2 regions of the Metabacillus sp. cB07 genome follow, and region 1 is predicted to be linked to the other one. Evidence: riboswitches for the same ligand, from Rfam matches in the RefSeq annotation. Region 1 holds a riboswitch; the other holds the start of a gene.
What was found. Region 1 has a riboswitch for S-adenosylmethionine ahead of JOJ89_RS17980 (O-acetylhomoserine aminocarboxypropyltransferase/cysteine synthase family protein). Riboswitches for the same ligand answer to the same signal wherever they lie in the genome.
Positions count from the first base shown of each region.

Region 2: linked by a shared signal. The riboswitch ahead of mtnW (2,3-diketo-5-methylthiopentyl-1-phosphate enolase) and the one ahead of JOJ89_RS17980 (O-acetylhomoserine aminocarboxypropyltransferase/cysteine synthase family protein) in region 1 are both predicted to bind S-adenosylmethionine.

Region 1 is NZ_CP069296.1:3,502,920-3,510,487, forward strand. It holds gene JOJ89_RS17965 (MetQ/NlpA family ABC transporter substrate-binding protein) at 1-816, opposite strand, end outside; gene JOJ89_RS17970 (methionine ABC transporter permease) at 831-1,487, opposite strand; gene JOJ89_RS17975 (methionine ABC transporter ATP-binding protein) at 1,480-2,505, opposite strand; SAM riboswitch class I at 2,634-2,740, opposite strand; gene JOJ89_RS17980 (O-acetylhomoserine aminocarboxypropyltransferase/cysteine synthase family protein) at 2,960-4,276, opposite strand; SAM riboswitch class I at 4,345-4,456, opposite strand; gene JOJ89_RS17985 (hypothetical protein) at 4,531-4,851, opposite strand; gene JOJ89_RS17990 (thioredoxin family protein) at 4,994-5,302, opposite strand; gene JOJ89_RS17995 (toprim domain-containing protein) at 5,323-5,670, opposite strand; gene JOJ89_RS18000 (YusG family protein) at 5,802-6,044, opposite strand; gene gcvH (glycine cleavage system protein GcvH) at 6,098-6,481, opposite strand; gene JOJ89_RS18010 (arsenate reductase family protein) at 6,543-6,905, opposite strand; gene JOJ89_RS18015 (acyl-CoA dehydrogenase family protein) at 7,075-7,568, opposite strand, start outside.
Region 2 is NZ_CP069296.1:1,501,302-1,508,869, reverse strand. It holds gene JOJ89_RS07540 (aldo/keto reductase family protein) at 1-607, opposite strand, end outside; gene JOJ89_RS07535 (ZIP family metal transporter) at 852-1,586, shown strand; gene JOJ89_RS07530 (aspartyl-phosphate phosphatase Spo0E family protein) at 1,637-1,885, opposite strand; gene cbpA (cyclic di-AMP binding protein CbpA) at 2,139-2,792, opposite strand; gene JOJ89_RS07520 (1,2-dihydroxy-3-keto-5-methylthiopentene dioxygenase) at 2,919-3,452, opposite strand; gene JOJ89_RS07515 (methylthioribulose 1-phosphate dehydratase) at 3,478-4,110, opposite strand; gene JOJ89_RS07510 (2-hydroxy-3-keto-5-methylthiopentenyl-1-phosphate phosphatase) at 4,107-4,769, opposite strand; gene mtnW (2,3-diketo-5-methylthiopentyl-1-phosphate enolase) at 4,766-6,004, opposite strand; SAM riboswitch class I at 6,085-6,192, opposite strand; gene JOJ89_RS07500 (pyridoxal phosphate-dependent aminotransferase) at 6,246-7,436, opposite strand; gene JOJ89_RS07495 (carbon-nitrogen family hydrolase) at 7,538-7,568, shown strand, end outside.

The DNA of each region.
Region 1 (7,568 bases):
TACAGGCACAACTGCACCTTCGTATTTTTCTTCGATGAACTTTTGAATTTCTTCTGAGTGAAGAACTTCTACAAGCGCTTTGATCTCTTCTTTGTTTTCGTCGCCTTTGCGGACAGTGATGATATTTACGTACGGTGAATCTGATCCTTCAAGGGCAATTGCATCTTTTTGAGGGTTTAGTCCTGCGCCGATTGCATAGTTCGTGTTGATCAGAACAGCATCGCCTTCGTCGTTGTTGTAAGCCTGAGGAAGGATGCTTGCTTCTACATCAGCTTTGAACTTCAGGTTCTTTTTGTTTTCATCGATGTCGTCGACAGTCGCAGTTGTTTTGTCGACTCCTTCTTTAATTGTGATCAGGCCTTCTTTTTCAAGGAGGGAAAGCATGCGTCCGTGATCAGCAACAGAGTTGCTCATAATGATTGTTCCGCCTTCAGGAATATCTTCAAGCGATTTATGTTTTTTAGAATATACACCGATCGGCTCGATGTGGATTCCGCCTGCATTCACAAAATCATAGTCCTTGTTTTCAGCCATTTGTGACTCAAGGTACGGGATATGCTGGAAGTAGTTTGCATCAATTTCTTCACTTGCAAGTGATTTGTTCGGCAGAATGTAATCCTGGAAAGGAACGATATCAAGCTCGATTCCCTTTTCTTCAAGTAAAGGCTGTGCTTCTTCTAAAATTTCAGCGTGAGGAACATTTGATGCTCCGATTTTCAGAGTCTTTGTTTCCTCTCCGCCACCGTCACCGCCGCCGCAGGCAGCAAGAGCGAAAGCAGATGTAGCAAAAACAGCACTTAATAGTAATTTTTTCATGGTGAATATCCTCCCTAACGTTTATCTAATTTTGATGTTATTAAATCTCCAATAAATTGGATTATGAAGACAATGACTAATATTAAAATAGTTGCAATCATCGTTACAGCATTATTGTTCCTCTGGAAGCCTTCCAAAAAGGCAAGATTTCCAAGGCCTCCTGCACCAACTACCCCAGCCATGGCTGTGTAGCCCACAAGAGCGATAGCCGTTACTGTAATGCCGGAGATTAAAGCAGGTGATGATTCAGGAATCAGGACCTTCCAGATAATCGTAGATGTTTTAGCACCCATTGATCTGGCCGCTTCAATGACTCCTTTATCAATTTCACGGAGTGCAATTTCAACCATTCGGGCATAAAACGGAGCAGCTCCGATGATTAATGCCGGCAGTGCCGCCTTTGCACCAAGGAACGTGTCAAGAATGGCCTTGGTAAAAGGAATCAGCAAAATGATCAGCAGGATAAACGGAATCGATCTAAAAATGTTTACAAATGCAGATATGATGACATTAACCGGCTTGTTTTCCCAAATACCGCCTCTGGATGTAAGGAAGAGCAGCAATCCGAGGATGATGCCCAGCACGAATGTCGCTGCCACGGAAAAGGCAGTCATGAACAAGGTTTCACTGGTTGCTTCCCAAACGTTTTCCCATCTCACGTTTTCAAACATTTGAAATCACCTCCGCCTCGACCTCTTGGCTGCGGATGTAGGCCATCGCTCTTTCAAGCTCAGCCTGTTCGCCGTCCATGTGGATAAACAGTGTACCGTAAGATCCGCTTTGAGTCTGCGAAATTTTCCCCTGAAGAATGTTCACCTGAATCGGATGGTTCCGGATCAGGTTCGTAATAAGGGGATTTTCAGTTGAGTCACCTACAAATGTCAGCTGAATAACCATGCCCTGCTTATATTTCTCAAGGATCAGCTCCATTGTTTCCTGCGTGTCGTCCGGCTCTGTAATTTGTTTCACAAAGCGCTTTGTGATGGCCTGCTGAGGCCTTCTGAATACGTCTAGCACTTCACCCTGCTCGACAATTTTTCCGCTTTCCATCACTGCCACACGGTGGCAGATTTTTCGGATAACATGCATTTCGTGGGTAATCAGAACAATCGTCAGTCCTAACCGTTCGTTAATGTCAACAAGCAGGTCAAGAATGGAATCGGTTGTCTGCGGGTCAAGTGCTGATGTTGCCTCGTCACATAGCAGGACTTTTGGATTGTTGGCAAGGGCTCTCGCAATTCCGACCCTCTGCTTTTGCCCTCCGCTCAGCTGGGAAGGATAGGAGTCTTCCCGGCCTTCGAGCCCGACAAGCTTGATCAGCTCTTCTACCCGTTTAGCCCGCTGCTCGCTTTTTATCCCGGCAATCTCAAGCGGAAACGCAATATTTTCACGGACAGTTCTTGACCAAAGCAAATTGAAATGCTGGAAAATCATGCTGATTTCCTGCCGCGCTTTTCTAAGATCGCTGCCGCTGATTTTATCGATGCCCTGGCCTGCCACCTGAATGGAGCCTTCCGTTGGTTTTTCAAGTCCGTTCAGCAGGCGGATAAGTGAACTTTTCCCGGCGCCGCTATAACCGATAATTCCGAAAATTTCACCTTTGTTTATGTCCAGATTGACGGAATCAACAGCCGTGACACGGCCATTCTTCGTCTGAAAGACTTTTCGCACGTCCTTTAGCGTAATCATGAATTCACCTTCTTCCAAAATTCCACTCACTAACATTTTGCTCTATATGGCATTGCTTCATGTTTTTTCTGAAAACAAAAATGCCTTTCTGCAGAAATGAGCAGAAAGGCATATGTGAAAAAACCTTTCTCTCATCTTTCAAAGCTGCAAGCTTTGAGTGAATTGGCACCTTTTCAACAATGTTGACGGTTGCCGGGCTTCATAGGGCACTTCCCTCCACCTCTCTGGATAAGAGACTAACATTTATTAAATTGACTGTATATTTAGTGAGTTTATAGTACGAGAGTGATTCTATCATGCAACAAAAGTACGTGTCAAGAACAAAAGCGCAAGCGCCTTGGTCAGATCCGATAGGCAGATAAGAATCCGGCGAAAAAGTCCGGGTTTGACTTTTTTGACGGATTTGTTCTGACAGAGGATTTAGGCGCTGGAGCTGGACGAGGATAACCTTGTCTTATCGTGCCGTCGATTCTGTCAGTGACCTTACGCCGACAGCCTTCTCAATTGCCTGCTCCAAGTCTTCGAGAAGGTCGTCTATATGTTCAATTCCAACAGAGAGCCTGATTAAATCCTCCGTTACGCCTGATTTTCTTAAGCCCTCAGCGTCAAGCTGCTGGTGTGTCGTGCTGGCAGGATGGATGATGAGGCTCTTTGCATCCCCTACATTCGCAACGTGTGACCACAGCTCTGCAGAGTTGATCACTTTAGCCCCTGCTTCGCGTCCGCCTTCAATGCCGAATACGACAACTGCGCCTGCTCCCTCAGGCAAGTATTTCTCAGCAAGAGCCTGGTCCGGATGCTTTGAATCTTCAGGATAAAGAACCCATTTCACTGCAGGATGTCCGTTCAGATAGTCTACAACCTTCCTCGTATTCGAGATATGCTCTTTCATTCTGACGTGCAGCGTTTCAAGACCGAGGTTAAATTGAAAAGCATTAAACGGGCTTAGAGCAGGCCCAAGATCCCTCAGCAGCTGCACCCTCGCTTTTACAATATAAGCTGCTTCCGGAAGGGCTTCCGCATAAACCAGGTTATGATAGCTTGGATCAGGTGTGGTGAAACCTGGGAATTTTCTGCTGTTCCAGTCGAATTTCCCTCCATCTACAATGATGCCGCCAAGCGTTGTGCCATTTCCAAGCAGCCACTTTGTCGCAGAATGAACAACGATATCAGCACCGTGTTCAAGGGGACGGCACAAATACGGCGTGGCGAATGTGTTATCTACAATCAGCGGAATGCCGGCCTCATGAGCAATTTTTGCAACAGCTTCGATATCAAGCACTTGAAGACTCGGGTTGCCGATTGTCTCGGCAAAAATGGCTTTCGTTTTTTCTGTGATCGCGCTTCTGAAATTTTCTGGGTTCTCCGGATTAACAAATGTGGTTTCAATGCCGTATTTTGGCAAAGTTGTCTGGAAAAGATTATAGGTCCCCCCGTAGAGACTGGACGCAGACACGATTTCATCGCCGGCACCGGCAATGTTCAGAATCGAAAGGGTGATGGCAGCCATACCGCTTGCTACTGCAAGACTTCCGACACCGCCTTCTAGTTCAGCAATGCGCTCCTCAAGGACGGAGGAAGTCGGATTATGTATACGAGTGTAAATGTACCCCTGTTCTTTTAATGCAAATAAGTTTGAAGCGTGCTCAGTGTCATTGAAAACGTATGCATTAGACTGGTAAATCGGAACAGATCTGGCACCTGTTCCAGGATCAGGCTTAAGCCCTCCATGAATGTTGACGGTCTCCAAACGGTACTTTTTTTGAGTCATGATCCATTTCTCCTCCCAAGTTTCAAAAAATAAAAAGCCCCTTCAAAGAAGAGGCGCGCATCCCGGTCTTCTTATCTTTCAGAGCATATGCACTCTGCTGGAATTGGCACCGTGATTCACTCTCTATAACCGGTTGCCGGGCTTCACAGGGCCAGGCCCCTCCACCGCTCTTGATAAGATATCTTATTATTTCTGTTGGAATTGTATCATTTTAGTTTGTCTCAAGTCAATTATTTGTTTGAATTTTTAGAATATTATTTGCAGAGTTGAATGAGTGACTCTATCCGAAGTATATTTCTGAATGATCCTTTTGCCTCCATAGCACCAAGTTTTACAAGCTGCAAAAGCCTGATCGGCGAATGAAAGCAATCTTGAAAATGCTTTTCTTCCCCTATAATCTGCACATGAAAGAATTCATCAACACTGGTTATATGGCAGTTGCCTTTTTGCAAAACCAGGGTTGATTTTTTGTTGATATTTTTAACAAAAAACTCAATTCTCAAGTTTTCATTTGGAAGCAGCGGCTGAATAAAGTGGGCGTTATTCATTTTTTCGGCAAAAAAGTCCAGATCCATCGTTTCTCCCCATTTCCGTGCAAGTGGTTAAGGGAGAAATTCTAGTTTTCCGTACTTTTCCCTTTAAGAAAGCTTCGACATATTCCTTCCCGCAGATAGACAAGATTCTATTTCCCAAGAAATATGTCAAATGCCGCCCTCATCAGGCGGCATGTTTTTTTAATATGTGATAGAGATGTTCGACAGAATGAAAGGCATACGTTTTGCTGATTACTCTTCCATTTTCAAAAATAAGCAGGCAAGGGACACTTTCAATTTCCCAGACTGACGCCTGTTTCGGAAGATAATTCAGGTTGGCCATATTTATTTCAAGGGCAGGCAGCATCGCCTCAACGACTGTCATCATTTTTTTAGCAAGCTGACATGTGCCGCAAAAAGGTGTATAGAGATAAAGAATGGCTTTTTCCTTGTCTGCGAGTCTGCTTACCTGCTCTTCATTGCATTCGATCATCGGCTTTTCAGCAGCTCCCTTTATAAAAATTTAGCATGTACATCAATGTTTGCACTCAGCAGCACAGCTGCGACGTGCTGATCCGGCGCGGTGGCAACTTCCCTGTACATTTTGTCGATAAACAAATGCGCAGCCTCGGGAAATTCGCGTTTAAACTGTTTTCTCAGGCGATCCCCGGAATCGTCAGAATCCACAAGCACATATACATCGCGGCTGAACAGTTCATCCACCATTTCATCAAGCCGTGTCAGACTGATCGTGCCGTTTGTACAAATGATTTCTACCGGTTCATTGACAACATTCAATACTTTACGCTTATCAGATGTTCCTTCAACTATTATGACTTTTTCAACCTCAATTGCAGACATCGCCATCACCTATTCAGTTAGAGTATATGTTATCTATAACCTATTCGAAATGCATGAGGTTGTTTCCTTCTGACCTTTAAAACAGGCCGTCACAACAGGAAAAGGCAGTGGAACATTCCACTGCCAAGTCATCAGCACCAGCCGTTTTCTTCGTCACAATCGACATACTTCTCATCTTGTTTAGATAGAACGTCTGCATACTGAAAAAAGGAATGATTTTCTTCTTCATATCCATTTTTCAACGACACCCGGCCGTCCGGTCCAAGTGACATCGAACCGATTTGCTCTTTTTCAAAAAACAGATTCATCTGTCCGCCTTCAAACCTGCCGGTAACGCGATCCGTAATATCCAGCCGCTTCTTTTCAAATGACATGCTGAAACACCCTCCTTTTTACTGTTTAGGGTGTCCAGAAGGCAGATTGATTATCAGTCTTCGTTTGTCATTTCTTCGTATTGCTCAGCAGTCATCAGGCTGTCAACATCACCTGCATTGCTTGGCTCGATGACAATCATCCAGGCTTTTTCATATGGAGACTCGTTGACAAATTCAGGGCTGTCATCAAGGTCTTCATTAATTTCAACAACCGTACCACTGATTGGAGCATACAGCTCAGATACTGTTTTTACAGACTCAACGCTGCCGAATGGCTCGTCTGCTTTAATTTCGTCGCCTACTTCAGGAAGTTCAACAAACACAATATCTCCAAGCTCTGATTGTGCAAAGTCCGTAATCCCGATGCGTACTTTATCGCCTTCAACTTTTACCCACTCGTGTTCTTCAGAGTAGCGAAGTTCTTTTGGTGTGTTCATGTTTTCTACCTCCAACTGATTATCGTGTTTTATTTGTAAAAAGACTAAAAGTGTAAGTCTTCTACTTCCCTAGCCAGGTTTCTTTAAATTGATCTTCTTTAAATCCGGCAGTTGTCTTGTTTCCGTCTGTTGTCAGCGGACGTTTAATAAGCATGCCGTCTGATGCCAAAAGCGTAAGAAGCTCATCTTCTGACATGGAGGATATTTTATCCTTCAGGCCAAGTTCACGGTATTTTTGACCGCTTGTGTTAAAGAATTTTTTGATTTCCAGACCGCTTGAATCAAGCATGGTTTTCAGCTCTTCTTTTGACGGCGAATTTTCGACAATATGTATTTCTTCTGCCTGCAAATGGTGATCTTCTAACCACTTTTTTGCTTTCCGGCATGTCCCGCATTTCGGATACCAGTAAAATTTAAGCGCCACTCTTTTCACCACCTGCAACCGTAATTGAACATCATTATTTTACCACATTCTTTTTGACAAGCATAATGACAAGCATCGTCATTCTGCCATCTATTATCTTAGCCTTTTTTCAGCAAAAAACATCAAAAAGGCCTTTTCTTTTGAAAAAGGCCTTTTTGAAAGGTGTTTATTACGCGCGGTATCCGTTCTCTTCGATCAGTGCAGCTGCGATTTCACGCTTTTTGGCAATCACATTGATTGGCGTGTGGCGAGTGAATTTTCTTAATGCAGAGATCATCATGCGGAGAGTGTCTCCCTGTTCAATCGCAACAAGAGATTCCTTTGCATGTGCTTCAATTTCGTTGAATGCTTCCTGGCAATACACTTGTGTGTAAAGAAGTTTTTGAGCACTCTTAGCTTCACCATACTTGTTAATTGCCTTTTCCGTGCGGAGGATGGCAGATTCCATAGCGTATACATTGCTCACGATATCAGCAATGTTCACTAAAACTTCCTGTTCCTTCTGCAGGGACTTGCCGTATTTCTGAGCAGCAAGTCCGGCAATCATTAGACCGATTTTCTTTGCATTTTTCAAAAGGTGCTTTTCCTGCTCAAGAACGCCGTCTCCCGGTTCTTCAGGCATAAGCATCATTAGCTCTTCCTGAAGAGCCTGTGCTTTTTGAA
Region 2 (7,568 bases), 2.0 Mb from region 1:
CTTGAGATACACCGGCATTTTCGCACATAGGGATGATTTCTTCTTCAATATCCCGGTGAAACATATTATATTGCGGCTGATTGACGACGATTCTGTCAAGAAGATAACGGTCTGATACACTGAGCGCTTCCTGAATTTGCGCAGCCGTCCATTCGCTGACCCCTGCATAAAGAACTTTTCCCTGGCGGATCAAGTCGTCTATTGCCCTCAGCGTTTCATCAAGAGGCGTTTCCTGGTCATAGCGGTGGCAATAAAAAATATCGACATAGTCAAGGTCCATTCTCTTTAGACTCGCATGAACCTGTTCCATAATATGCTTTCTTGAAAGCCCTCTGTCGTTCGGCCCGTCTCCCATCGGCCAAAACGCTTTTGTCGTAATGACATAAGAGTCGCGCGGAAATGATTTAAGCGCCCTTGACATGACGACTTCTGCTTTCCCGCGTTCATATACGTTGGCACTGTCGAAAAAGTTGATGCCCGCTTCATAGGCCCTATGGATAATTTCAGATGCTGCCCGCTCATCTACTGTTTTCCCAAATGTAAGCCAGCTTCCAAGACTGATTTCACTAACTTTTAACCCCGATCTCCCAAGCCTCCGGTACTGCATCTCCATTCCCCCTGTTGTGCATGATCAATATCGTTATCTTTAACTTATCAGAAATTTCAAATATCGTAAAGAGAGAGAATCGCCGTCCTTGCGACACAATTTGACACCGCCCCCTCCTCAAATCAATCATTCTCCTTCATTTTTTCTCTGCTTCGTCATCAAACAGGTGCAAAGTCTATCTTTTCACAGACAAAATCAGCTATAATATGGCTAACATAGATCCGTTTAAAAAAGGAGCAGTAACATGACAGAAGTTTTACTCGGCAGCACACTGTCTGCCCTTGCTACAGGACTCGGGGCTCTTCCTATCCTGTTCCTGCAAAATACGATTACACACAGGTGGAGAGATATTCTGCTTGCTTTCACCGCAGGCATCATGATGGCTGCATCCATGATGAGCCTGCTTCCTGAAGCGCTGAATCAGGGAGGGTTTCTTGAGGTCTTTGCCGGACTCTTTCTCGGTGTTTTGGTGCTGACGACACTTGAAAAAAAAATCCCCCATATAGACCTTGAGCATTCAAAATACGGCATACAATTTGACGAAAAGGCGTTCCTGATTATCGCTGCGATCACGATGCATAATCTGCCGGAAGGACTTTCTGTAGGTGTCAGCTATGCATCAGAGCAGTCAGAGACAGGAAATCTGATTGCTTTCGCCATTGGTCTGCAGAACGCTCCTGAAGGATTTCTCGTCGCCTTATTCCTTTTTAATCAGAACATCGGCAAATTTAAAGCTCTGATCATTGCAACTATGACAGGCGCAGTTGAGATCATAACTTCGCTTCTGGGATTTTATTTGACGTCATTCGCGGACAATCTCGTTCCTTACGGCCTGTCCTTTGCAGCCGGGGCCATGCTGTTCATTATTTATAAAGAGCTGATTCCTGAAAGCCACGGGGACGGAAATGAACGGAATGCAACCTACTCCTTCATTCTAGGAATATTGTTCATGATTCTGCTCATTGAGACCTTCGGCTAAATAAAGCGAAAATAAAAACGGCTGAGCTGCGAGCTCTGCCGTTTTTGGTTCTATATAGTAAGTCCTTCCCGATCTGTCCATTTTTTCATAGAATGAATAAACCGCATAAAAGGGGGGGTTGTCCGGTTTTCTTCTTCAAAAACAATCTGCTGGTATTGGTTTAACAGCATGTCCAGTTCCTGGCTGCACTTCACGGCCTCGCTGCTCGTATATCCTCCGGCCCTTGCAGAGTCCATCATTTCTTTCCTTTTTGTATCGATGCTCTCAAGCAGCTGGGTCTTATCTGATACAGTTGACATTTTCTTCCCTCCGCCTCATCCAAAAATATCTGTAATGGGAATAAATATTCAAGTAAATTATTACAGATACTTCTAAACTTGTAAATAGATTAGCAAAATCCGACAGCTTTTTTACAGGACTTTTTGACAATTCTGTTAACACACTTGTATGAACCGACTCGTTTTCCTTTCTTTTCCCATATTCCCCCACATTAAAACCTATATTTCCAACTTTTTTTATAATAAAAAAGAACCGGATTTACCGGTTCAGCAGTTATTTTATCAGTACTTTATCACTTTTGTTTACATCATCCACCGCGGTCACTCTGAAATCTTTTTCTTCGAGTTTTTTAATGATTTTATGAAGCTTTTTTTCTGAAATATCATGGGACAGATTGACGATGATCCGTCTTAAATATGTATCACCATTATCCAGAGTGAGCAGCCCTTCAATATTTACATCTTTGATCGCAGAAACAAGTTCCTTGATGGCACCCTTGTGTTCCTTAGTGCCGACAGTCAGGATATATCCTCCTGTTTTCATGCCGAATGAATCTTCAAGGACATCCATAATGTTACCATGTGTAATAATTCCGGAAAATTCATCTTTTTCATTCAGAACAGCTAAAAATGGAAGCCTTCTGATTGTCAGAAACGTTTTAAAAAACGAATCCTCCTCGTAAACAAATGCATCCTTATCTACAATCAAAGATTGAATTGAATCCTCATCCTTGCCCTGCTTTTCTACATAATAATCGAGCAAATCAACTTTATAGATCAAACCTGCAAAAACTGTCCCGTTGTCTTTCAGAACAGGAATGCTGCGGTAACCTGATTCTTTCAGCAATTCGTAAGCTTCTTTTACAGTACTCTCCGCCTTGCAGTACCTGACATCTTCTTTTTTTACAAAATTGTAGCGAATTTTCATGCGGACATTCCTCCCCTCTTATATTGTTGAAAATTTACCATAGAACAGGACAAGAGTAAAGAAAATTCTAATTATTAAGCCCACAAGAAACCCCCTTCCTGAAAATGAAGGGGGGATTAAGACTGTTTAAGCCTGCTGCTGTTCTTTTTCGTAGATAGGCACCCATCCTTCAGTCGTTACAAAAATGCGGACTGCTACTACTTTGCGGTCTTCCTGAAGCGTAAAGTAGTGGCGGATGTTCGGAGGAACAGAGATCAGGTCGCCGGGATTCAGTTCAACGTCGAAAAATGAGCCGTCTTTTGCCTGGATAATAAAAATACCGTGGCCGCTGACAATAAAGCGGACTTCATCATCTGTATGATGGTGCTCCTTCTGGAAATTTTGAAGAAGCTGTTCAAGATTCGGCGTGCTTTCAGACAAAGAAATAACGTCCTGTGCCTTGTAGCCGCGGCGTTCCGAGATATCCGCAATTTCATTTGTGAACACCTGAAGAATTTCTTCTTTCTGTTCATCAGAAAGGCTGTAGTTTTCTCTCAATGCCTCCGGCAGCTTCTCAATATCCCATTGCTCATAAATGACCTCCTGCGCATTAAGAAATGCTGAAACTTCCTTTTGATCTGTTAATCTTTCATTCGTTTCTTGAAAACGGATTGTCGCCATCCTTCATTCCTCCTGTATGGTAAATTTATCGCACGAGCGATTTTGCCTGTTTAAGAGCAAGCAGTTTCACTTGATAGGAAAATAAAAATTCGCACGCTTCCAGCACTTTTTTGGCTTCAAACGCGTCTTTTCCCCAAACCGTAATGCCGTGGTTCCGGATAAGAACGGCACCAGAGCTGCCTTTGACATGTCTGCCGAAGTCAGCAGCAAGAGCAGGAATGTCCGCAGGGTTTTCAATAATCGGAATATGCCATTCGGCATCCTCCTCCCACAGCCCGAAAGCTTTAATGATCTCCTGCCCTTTGAAGGTGATTCCGCCTTCATCGCCATACAATTCAGAGATCACATTATTGTCTACAGTGTGGACATGGAGGCTGCAGCCGGCACTGGTCCGCTTATAGATTTCTACGTGCAGAAGGGTTTCTGCTGAAGGTCTTTGTGCTGTATCTTCAAGGGGTGTTCCAGCACCGTCCACAAGCAGAAAATCTTCATCTGTTTGGAGTCTCTTGTCTTTTCCGCTTGATGTGACCAGAAATGAGAGCGGATCTGAATGAACTTTTATCGCAAGATTTCCGCTTGTTCCCGGAAACCAGTCCCGTTCAGCAAGTTCCCTTTTCACAGCTGCAAGCTCACTCCAGCGCTGTTTATATAAGCTCATACTGCCGCCTCCTGCCTTTTCTTCAGCCCTTCAATCACGTCATAAAAAGTTGAAAATGCCTGATGCCGCAGCTGAAGAGTTTCACATTTTTCAAGAAGATAATCCCGGGCAAACACAAAATCTGCAAGCTTTGCCGCTTCAAGATCTGTCACCGAATCTCCGATTACAATGACCTCCTGATCAGAGGAAGCAAGCTTTCTGATGATGCTCGGCTTGCAGCATCCGCAGTCATTTGTGCACCTGTCATCACATGAGTTCGGCCAGAGGATTTGAACAAATTCCCCGCTGAAATCTGATTCGTTGCAGTAGACACGGTCATGTTCTACAAGCCCGTTTAACAGCGGATAAACGAAAAAATCAATTCCTCCGCTCACAATGTACAGCGGTATTTCATGATCTTTTGCAAACTGAACAAAGTCACTGAATCCGTCCCGGATCTGTGCGGTGAACAGCAGGTGCTGAATCATATCCGCCTTGAGTTTTGAAGGGATCAGCTCAAACATCCTTCCGACGCCTTCACGGACTGAAATGCGCTGGCTTAAAACATCATCTTTTAAAGTGTTCCACTCAGGAGGAGCGAATCGTTTCATGAGCGCGATAATATTGTCATTGTTTGTAATGGTGCCGTCAAAATCACAGATAATAACCGGTTTGCTCATCGGCCCGCCTCCACCTGACCCCAAAGATCAAGCGCAAGCTGTAGGTCGCGTTCGCTTTTAGCTTTTTCAGATAATGAGATGCCTTCAAGTACAGCATCGATTGCAGAGCGGAAAGCTCTTCCGCCCGCCTGCGCGCCGTTTGGATGCCCGTGTACGCCTCCGCCGGCATTAATGACGCTGTCGATGCCGAAATCCTGGATAAGAACAGGAACAAGGCCCGGATGAATTCCAGCTGATGGAACCGGAAACGTTTCTTTTATGCCGGAAGTCTCTTTGCACGCTGCACCGATGGACAGTGCCGCATCCCTTTCAAGTGCCACACTGCCGTATGGCGACGGGAAGAGGGAAAAGTCCGCACCGCATTGCCGCAGCAGCTTTCCAAGCAGCAGAGAGTGCGAAATCCCGTATAGGGCGGAAGAAGACAAGGCTCCGCTTACAGCAGGGTGCGCCATGATCGGGACATGAATCTCCCTGTCTTCTGCAAGCTCCTGCAAAACGTCAAGACCATAAGCGAAAACATTAAACAGCAGGGCGTCCGCCCCGAGCTCTGCAGCGCGTCTCGCCTTCTCTTTGAGGCTGAAGGTCTTTCCAGTTAAATTAACAGCATACATAGCTTTATGGCCGGTCTCCTCATACACGCTGCCAAGCACTTCTTTTCCTGCTGTAATTCTTTGCTCAAACGGAGTCAGAGGATTGTCAAACAGGATTTCGTCATCCTTTACAAGGTCAACGCCGCCAAGTACCTGATGCCTGAGCTGTTCTTTTAAAAACGCGAGATCACGTCCAATGACTCCTTTGAAAATGCTCATGAGAAGAGGCCGGTTATAGACTCCAAGCTTTTCCCTGATCCCGCTTATGCCAAATGCAGGTCCCTGAAAGGAAGAAAGAAGATCTCCTGTAAACTCCAAATCAAGCAGTTTCACTTCGCCGTCAAGGGAAAGCTTTCCGAAAACCGTCGTAAGGACTGCAGGAAGGTCATGAGAGTAATTAAGACCAGGATAAAATATTTTTACAATTCCTTTTTTCACTTTTTTTCCGAGAAACTCCGAAATGCGTTCTTCAGCATCCGTTTCTTCAACTGATACAACTTGGCCCTTGTGCTGTTTCAGCTGCTGCTGTGTAAGCTCCGGAAGGTCCGTCCATGAGCCGACCGTAAGGCCTATGGCGATTCCTTCTGCTTTTTTTTGGATGCTGCTCTGATCATAGATGAGATAAGTTGCTGTAACGCCGCTCATGATTATGCCTGCCTTTCGAATTAGAAAATAAAAAAGGTCCCCTCCGCTGACGGAAGAGACCTTATCTGAAATGGGTAAGATCCTTATCTGCCAGCAATTGCTGCAAGATTTAGCACCGTGCTTAAACATCGTTTAAGTCGGTTGCCGGGCTTCATCGGGCCAGTCCCTCCACCTGCTCTTGATAAGAATTGTATATGTTCTGAATAACCTGAAATTAATTTGGATTATGACAGCTTTTCCCTCAGCTGTCAACTGACTGTGAAAAGAGATTTAAAGATTTTATTCTTTCAGCTGCTTCTCTCAATCTCTCTTCAGAGGTTAAAAGTCCCGCACGGACATACCCCTCACCGAACGTCCCGAATCCAATGCCCGGCGCCACGCAAACATGAGCGTGTTCCAGCAGATAGTCAGCGAATGATTCCGATGTGAATCCCCCGGGTACAGGCAGCCAAGCAAAGAATGATCCCGGAGGAGCCTCCACTTTCCAGCCGGTGCCGTTCAGTGCGTCTATAAACGCCGCACGCCTGCTTTCATAGCGTGCGACAAGCTCGCTGACGCAATCCTGCGGGGCAAGAAGAGCAGCAGCTGCTGCTTCCTGTATTCCGCTGAACACACTGACAAACATGTGATCCTGGAAAAGATTAATCGACTCTATGACGCTTTTATTGCCGACTGCAAACCCGATCCTCCACCCTGCCATATTATACGTCTTAGACAGCGTATAAATTTCAATTCCAGTCTCTTTTGCTCCCTCGGATTCAAGAAAGCTGACCGGCTTTTTGCCGTCAAAGCCAATTGCTCCATAGGCAAAATCATGCACGACGCAAATGTCATTTTCTTCAGCAAACGCAACCGTGTCATCGAAAAAGCTCCGGCTTGCAACTGCCCCTGTAGGGTTGTTCGGATAGTTTAAAAACATGAGCTTAGCATCCGCCTTCGCTTTTTCAGAGAGCTTGGAATAGTCAGGCAAAAACTCATTTTCCTTCAAAAGAGGCATATATTCCATACGGGCCCTCGCAAGCTCTACGCCTGACCAATAATCGGGATAGCCCGGGTCGGGAACAAGAACCGTCTCACCGGGATTAAGGAGACACTGCGGAATTTCGACAAGACCTGCCTTTCCCCCAAATAGAATCGCCACTTCTGTGTCAGGATCCAGTGTAACGCCATATTCCCTTTGATAAAATTCTGTTATCGCCGTTTTCAAAAAACGCTGTCCTCTGAACGGGGAATATTTGTGATAGTCCGGTTTGCCTGCTGCTTCCTGCAGGGCTTTTACAATATGAGGCGGCGTCGGCTGATCCGGATTCCCCTGGCCAAGATTAATGACATCATGTCCGGCCTCAATACTTGTGTTAACTTTTGCAACGAGACCTGCAAAAAATTGTTTTGGAAGATTATTTAATAGCGCTGATTGCTCGAACTTTTTCATCTTTGCACCTTCTTATGAAAATTCTTGAAATTCTAGTGAAAAATCATATATTGTTATAGTCAGCTTGTAAAGGAAAATATTTTTTAGCGGAGATGACGCATATGAAACTTAAAATCGCCTGCCTTCAGACAG